One region of the Bellilinea sp. genome, then DNA from elsewhere that is predicted to be linked to it. Evidence: riboswitches for the same ligand, from Rfam matches in the RefSeq annotation. Region 1 holds a riboswitch; the other holds the start of a gene.
What was found. A riboswitch is a leader RNA that binds a small molecule or an ion and turns the genes downstream of it on or off. The one in region 1 is predicted to bind S-adenosylmethionine.
Positions count from the first base shown of each region.

Region 2: another riboswitch for S-adenosylmethionine. It lies ahead of metH (methionine synthase); the one in region 1 lies ahead of metK (methionine adenosyltransferase).

Region 1 is NZ_JBRCOK010000069.1:26,937-30,354, reverse strand. It holds gene thrS (threonine--tRNA ligase) at 1-1,326, shown strand, start outside; SAM riboswitch class I at 1,424-1,543, shown strand; gene metK (methionine adenosyltransferase) at 1,622-2,854, shown strand; gene ACWIZX_RS07530 (DNA translocase FtsK 4TM domain-containing protein) at 2,906-3,418, opposite strand, start outside.
Region 2 is NZ_JBRCOK010000090.1:2,210-5,627, reverse strand. It holds gene metH (methionine synthase) at 1-1,811, opposite strand, end outside; SAM riboswitch class I at 1,877-1,993, opposite strand; gene ACWIZX_RS09165 (hypothetical protein) at 2,160-2,564, shown strand; gene selA (L-seryl-tRNA(Sec) selenium transferase) at 2,557-3,418, shown strand, end outside.

The DNA.
Region 1 (3,418 bases):
TGGCGGGGTGATGAGAAAAACCCGCAATTGCAGCGCATCTACGGCACCGCCTGGAAGACGAAAGAAGAATTGGATCGTTACCTGCAAATGCTGGAAGAAGCCAAAAAGCGCGATCACCGCAAACTGGGCAAGGATTTGGAGATTTTCATCTTTGATGATGAGGTCGGCCCCGGTTTGCCGCTCTGGCTGCCGCGCGGAGGAATCATTATTGAAGAACTGGAAAAACTGGCTAAGGAAGTGGAAGAACAGGCCGGTTACCAGCGGGTGCGTACCCCGCACCTGACCAAAGAGGACCTCTTCCTGCGCAGCGGACACCTGCCCTACTATGCCGAGAGCATGTACCCGCCTATGGAACTGGAAGGGGTGCGTTATTATGTCAAGCCGATGAACTGCCCCTTCCACCACAAAATCTATGCTGCCAAACCGCGTAGTTACCGCGATTTGCCCATCCGCCTGGCTGAATATGGCACCTGCTACCGCTATGAGAAAAGCGGCGAATTGTTTGGGTTAATGCGGGTGCGTTCCATGCAGATGAACGATGCCCATATTTACTGCTCGGAAGAACAATTTGAGCAGGAGTTTCTGGCAGTGGTTGAGTTGTATTTGAAATACTTTGCCCTGTTTGGCATTGATCGCTATGTGATGCGGCTGAGCACCCATCATAAGCGCGGACTGGGCAAAAAGTATGTGGATAACGAACGCCTGTGGTTGAAGACCGAAGAAATGGTGCGCAGCGCCATGCGCAATGGCGGAGTGCCGTTTGTGGAGGCGGCTGACGAAGCAGCCTTTTACGGCCCAAAGATTGATGTGCAAATCTGGAGTGCCATCGGGCGCGAATTTACGCTGGCAACCAACCAGGTAGATTTTGCCGTGCCGGAGCGCTTTAACCTGACTTTCATCAACCGCCATGGGGAAGAGGAAACCCCGCTGTGTATTCACCGCGCGCCGCTCAGCACGCATGAACGCATGGTCGGCTTTTTGCTGGAGCATTATGCCGGCAATTTCCCGGTCTGGCTTTCGCCGGATCAGGTGCGCATCATCCCGATTACCGACTCGCATAATGAATATGCCCGTCAGCTGGAGCAGGAAATGCGCGCGGCCGGCATTCGCGCCGAAGCCGATTTAGGCCAGGATCGCATGAATGCCAAGATCCGCTCAGCGCAACTGCTCAAAATCCCCTATATGGCCGTGGTTGGTGATCAGGAAGTCAGCACGCGCACGATTGCCCTGCGCCGCCGGGATGGCAGTCGGCAGAATGATGTGCCGGTAGAAGCCTTCATTGAACAGGTCAAGGAGCGCATCCGCACCCGCTCGGCAGAATTATGACGCATTCTGGCGAAATTGAAAGGTCAAATTGGTTGACATGTACTTCAACCTGTGTTAATATCTGCCCCAGAACAATTGAATAAGCCCCCAAAAGGCGCTCTTATCCAGAGAGGTGGAGGGACCGGCCCTGCGAAACCTCGACAACCTGAAAACCTGCTGTTTGGAAATGGGTTTTCAAGGTGCCAAGTCCGGCAGAAAGAATTCTGGAAGATGAGAGGGCACTTCTTTTAGAAATAGAAAGTTGCCCCTTGAGGCCAGAAGGGGCAACTTTATTTTACAGGAGGAAACAATCAGAATGAACACCACTTTTATGAACTCGCCGCGTTACCTGTTTACCTCTGAATCCGTAACAGAGGGACATCCGGACAAATTGTGCGATCAGGTCAGTGATGCGGTTTTGGATGCCTGCCTGGAGCAGGACCCTTACTCGCGTGTGGCCTGTGAAGCGGCGACCAAAACCGGCTTTGTGCTGGTGTTTGGTGAAATTACCACCCGCGCACAGATTAATTTCGATGAATTGGTGCGCCGTGTGGTGAAAGAAATCGGTTACGACCACAGCGACAAAGGCTTTGACGGCAATACCTGTGCAGTCCAGGTTGCCATTTCAAAGCAGTCCGGTGATATTGCCATGGGGGTGGATAAAGCCCTGGAAGCCAAAACCGGCACGATGTCGGAAAAAGAAATCGAATCGGTGGGAGCCGGCGATCAGGGCATGATGTTTGGTTATGCCTGCAACGAAACCCCCACCCTGATGCCCATGCCGATTTATCTGGCACACAAACTGACCCGCCGGCTGGCAGAAGTGCGTAAAAATGGCACACTGCCATGGCTGCGCCCGGATGGCAAATCTCAGGTTACCATTGAATACCGCTTTGGCCGTCCTTACCGCGTGGATACGGTGCTGATCAGCACCCAGCACGCACCAGAAATCTCGCAGGAAGAAATTTATCAGGCAATTACCCAACATGTCATTTACCCGGTGCTGCCGCCGGAAATGGTGGATGATCAATTGAAAATTTACGTCAACCCCACCGGTCGTTTTGTGATCGGCGGCCCGATGGGCGATTCGGGTTTGACCGGCCGTAAGATCATTGTGGATACCTACGGCGGCATGGGGCGGCACGGCGGCGGTGCCTTTTCCGGTAAAGATCCGACCAAGGTGGATCGTTCGGCAGCCTATGCGGCCCGCTGGGTTGCCAAGAACATTGTCGCTGCCGGGCTGGCCGAACGGGTTGAAATTCAGGTTGCCTATGCAATTGGGGTTGCCCGTCCGTTAAGCATTAATGTGGAAACCTTTGGCACCGGAACAATTCCGGATGAGGAAATTGCACAACTGATCAGCGAACATTTTGATTTGCGCCCCGGCGCAATTTTGCGTGATCTTGACCTGCGCCGCCCGATTTACCGTCAGCTGGCTGCCTATGGTCACTTTGGACGGGATGATCTAGACCTGACCTGGGAGCGTACCAACAAGGTGGAAGAATTAAAGCAGGCCGTGGCCGCCAAACTGGCAACTGCGGCGGATTAGGTACCGGATCCGGTTGAATTGGAGGACACCCGTCAGAGATGGCGGGTGTTTTTATTTTTCGGCCGGCGGGGCAGTTTGGCCGTAATCCAGCACCTCGCGCACCTGCGAATTGGGCAAAGCGGGCGAGATGATGCCTTTCTCTTCGAGGGCATCAATCAGGCGGGCGGCGCGGGTGTAACCGACTCGCAGGCGGCGCTGCAGCATGGTAATCGAAGCGCGTCCTTCGCGGCGTACCAGTTCTATGGCTTCTTTCAGCAATGGGTCACCGCCGCTGTCCTCGTCATCCCACAGCGGAGTTTGTTTGAGCGGAATGCCGGCGGGCAACAAATCTGCAGTGGCGGGGGTTGTGCTTTCGCCGCCGCTTTTCTCCCGAACCAGCGCTGCCTGTGAGCGCCAGTAATCCACCAGCCGTTGAATCTCCACATCTGAAACAAACACACCCTGTAAACGAACCGGAGCGGCGGCATCCGGGGCTTGAAAGAGCATATCACCGCGCCCCAGCAGCCGTTCGGCACCGGGCTGGTCGAGGATGACCCGGCTGTCCACCGAGGATGCCACCGCAAA
Region 2 (3,418 bases), on a different contig from region 1:
TCAGCAAGCGCACGCTCTTCATCCCCAACTTCAGCGTACGGCGTAATATGGGCAGGGTTCACAATGGCCATATCCAGTCCGGCCTGCACACAGTGAAAAAGCATGACGCTGTTGAGAATCGCCCGGGCACGCGCTCCCAGACCAAACGACACATTGCTGACACCCAATGAGGTCAGCACACCCGGCAGCTCGGTTTTAATGCGGCGAATGCCCTCAATCGTTTCAATGGCAGAGGTGGCAAATTCCGGATCGCCGGTAGCCAGTGTAAAGGTCAAAGCATCAAACACCAGATCGGCAGGGCGTAATCCATGTTCTTCCACGGCAATTTGATAAATACGGCGCGCCACTTCCAATTTGCGCCCGGCCGTTTTTGCCATGCCCTGCTCATCAATGGTCAATACAATCACAGCGGCATTGTACTTGCGGGCCAGTGCAAACACACGATCCGCCTTTTCCCTTCCGCCTTCCAGATGGGTGGAATTGATCAGGCAGCGTCCTGGCGCGGTTTGCAAGGCGGCTTCCAGCACATCCGGCTCGGTGGTATCAATCACCAGCGGTACACGCACCGCCGGCGCAAGTTTCTTGATCACCTTGCGCATCGTTTCCACCTCGTCAGCTCGTTCAGTCAATGCCACACAAACATCCAGGCCGTGCGCTCCGGATTCGACCTGTTCGTAGGCAATTTCCAGAAGATCATCGTAACGTTCTTCCAGAATCAACTTCTTGAACTTGCGCGAACCCTGCGTGTTCAGACGTTCGCCAATCAAAAAGGGGCGCGGTTCCTGCAGCATGGGCTGCGCCTGCATTGCCGAGGCAAGGCGCGGGATATGCACTTGAGGACGCGGCGGGCGCGGTTTGTGGCCAACTTTTTCGACCAGCAGACGCAAATGTTCCGGCGTGGTACCGCAGCAGCCGCCAACCACGTTAACGCGGTGTTTCTCAACAAATTCTGCCAGCGCTTCGGCAAACGGCTGCGGTTCGAGGGGATAGACTGCCTGCCCGTCCACATTCAACGGCAGACCGGCATTCGGAATACAGGAAACCGGCAGCGGGCTGATTTCGCCTAAAAATCGAATCGGCTCGCGCATGTGTTCCGGCCCGGTCGAGCAATTCATGCCGATCACATCAACAGCCAGGCCTTCCAATATCGTTTCTACTGCGGAAATATCGGTTCCCAACAGCATCCGCCCGGAAGTATCCAGCGTCACCTGCGCTTGAATCGGCAGGTAAATACCGGTATCCGCAAAGGCGCGGTGAATCCCTTCGATGGCAGCTTTTACCTCCAAGATATCCTGCGAGGTTTCAATCAAAAGCAAATCCACCCCGCCCTCGATCAATCCGCGTGCCTGCTCGCGGAAAACTTCGGCAAGGTCTTCAAAGGTTACATCGGATAACTCCGGATCATCCATCGAAGGCAATTTGCCGGAAGGACCAATGGAACCCGCCACAAAACGCGGGTGATCCGGCGTGCTGTATTCATCTGCAAGCCGGCGCGCCAGCGCAGCCGCTGCCCGGTTAATTTCCGGCACCCGATTCTGAAGGCCGTATTCGGCTAAGGTTATCCGGTTCGAGCGGAAGGTATCCGTTTCGATGACATCCACACCTACTTCCAGAAAAGAGCGGTGCACCTGTTCAACCGCCTGCGGATAGGTAATGACCAGATAATCATTACAGCCCATGGTTTTCTCACCGCCAAAATGCTCGGCGGTCAGGTTCATTTTCTGCAAACTGGTGCCCATTGCCCCGTCGAAGACCAGCACACGCTTTTCAAGAGCATCCAGATAGCGGCGATTGGTGTAGTTTCGTTGCATGAGTTTACCTCCAAAGATATAAAAAAACCTCTCTGGACGAGAGGCACATCATTCCGTAGATCGCTCTCTCATCTTCCAGAATCATCGCAATTTGCGGATTCTGCCGGAGTTGGCACCTGCTGATAGTTTCAGCGGTTGCCGAGGCTTCGTCGGGCCGGTCCCTCCACCTCTCTGGATGAGCGCCGGGATTGTCCCGGTCAATCAGTTATCACAAATTCTACCACATTTAGTAAAAATTACAATCTGCATGTCCAATTTTCAAAATCTGGTCCGCTCTGTGCAACCTGCTCAAAAAATCTTCCCTCGCTCTCGAACGGATAGGATATAATTTTTTGCAGAGGTAACATCGTGGAAAAACAAAATCTTCCGCCTTTCATCCCTTTTCTGGCTTCGGCATTAATTTTGGCCGCGATGGGTTTAGCCGGGCTATTCCTGCTTTTCAACCTGACCTTGCCCACTTTGGCTCCGCGCTGGCTGTTCTTTTTCCTGACCACCATCACCGCCAGCGGTCTTTCACTGCCGGTGATTTATTTTCTTCACTGGCGTTTTCCCAGCCCTACACCGGTTACCGCCGGTATCATCGTTCGACAGGCAATTTGGGTTGGTTTGTATTTCGATTTGCTGGCATGGTTCCAAATGGGCCGCTTTTTGACCCTTCCGCTGGGATTTGCTCTCGCAGCCGGACTCGGCGCGATTGAATTTGCCATCCGCCTTGCCGAACGCAGCCGTTTTGTTGCCGGTGAAAATGAATGAGCTTCGCAGCCTGCCCTCGGTTGACCGGCTATTGCAATCCCCACAAGCCGGGCAGTGGATTGCCTACTACGGCAGGCCCTTAACCCTGAGCGCCATTCGCACTGCTCTGGAAACCATCCGGCAAGGGATGAGAGAATCTCCCCTCACTCCAAACACAGAGCATCTCCTCAGTTTGGTGGAAGAAAACCTCATCCAGTGGACACAATTAACCCTGCAGCCGGTCATCAACGCTACCGGCGTAATCCTCCACACCAACCTGGGACGCGCTCCGCTCAGTCGGTCGGCGCTGCAATCCATTCAGACCTGTGCCAGCAGTTACAGCACGCTGGAATTTAATCTGGCCACCGGCAAGCGTGGCAAGCGCGAGGTTCATGCGCAACAATTTCTAACCCGCCTGACCGGCGCAGAAGACGCCCTAGTGGTCAATAACAATGCCGCTGCCGTTCTGCTGGCATTGAGCGCGCTGGCACGCCGCAAACCGGTCATCATCTCGCGCACTCAACTGGTTGAAATCGGCGGCGGTTTTCGCGTCCCGGAGGTGATGAAGCAATCCGGGGCAAAGTTGATTGAGGTTGGCACGACCAATCGCGTCCACCTGACCGATTATGAAAATGCCTTGCAAAACTACCCCGGCGCGCTGGTGCTCCACGCCCACCACTCCAATTTTCGCCTGATCGGCTTCGCCAGCGAACCGGAGCTAAGCAGCCTTGCCCAGCTGGCACACCAGTACCACACCATCCTCATGGATGATCTCGGCTCCGGAGCCTTACTGGATACCGCCGAATTTGGGCTGGCGCACGAACCTACTGTTCAGGAGTCCCTGCAAGCCGGTTGTGATCTGGTTTGCTTTTCGG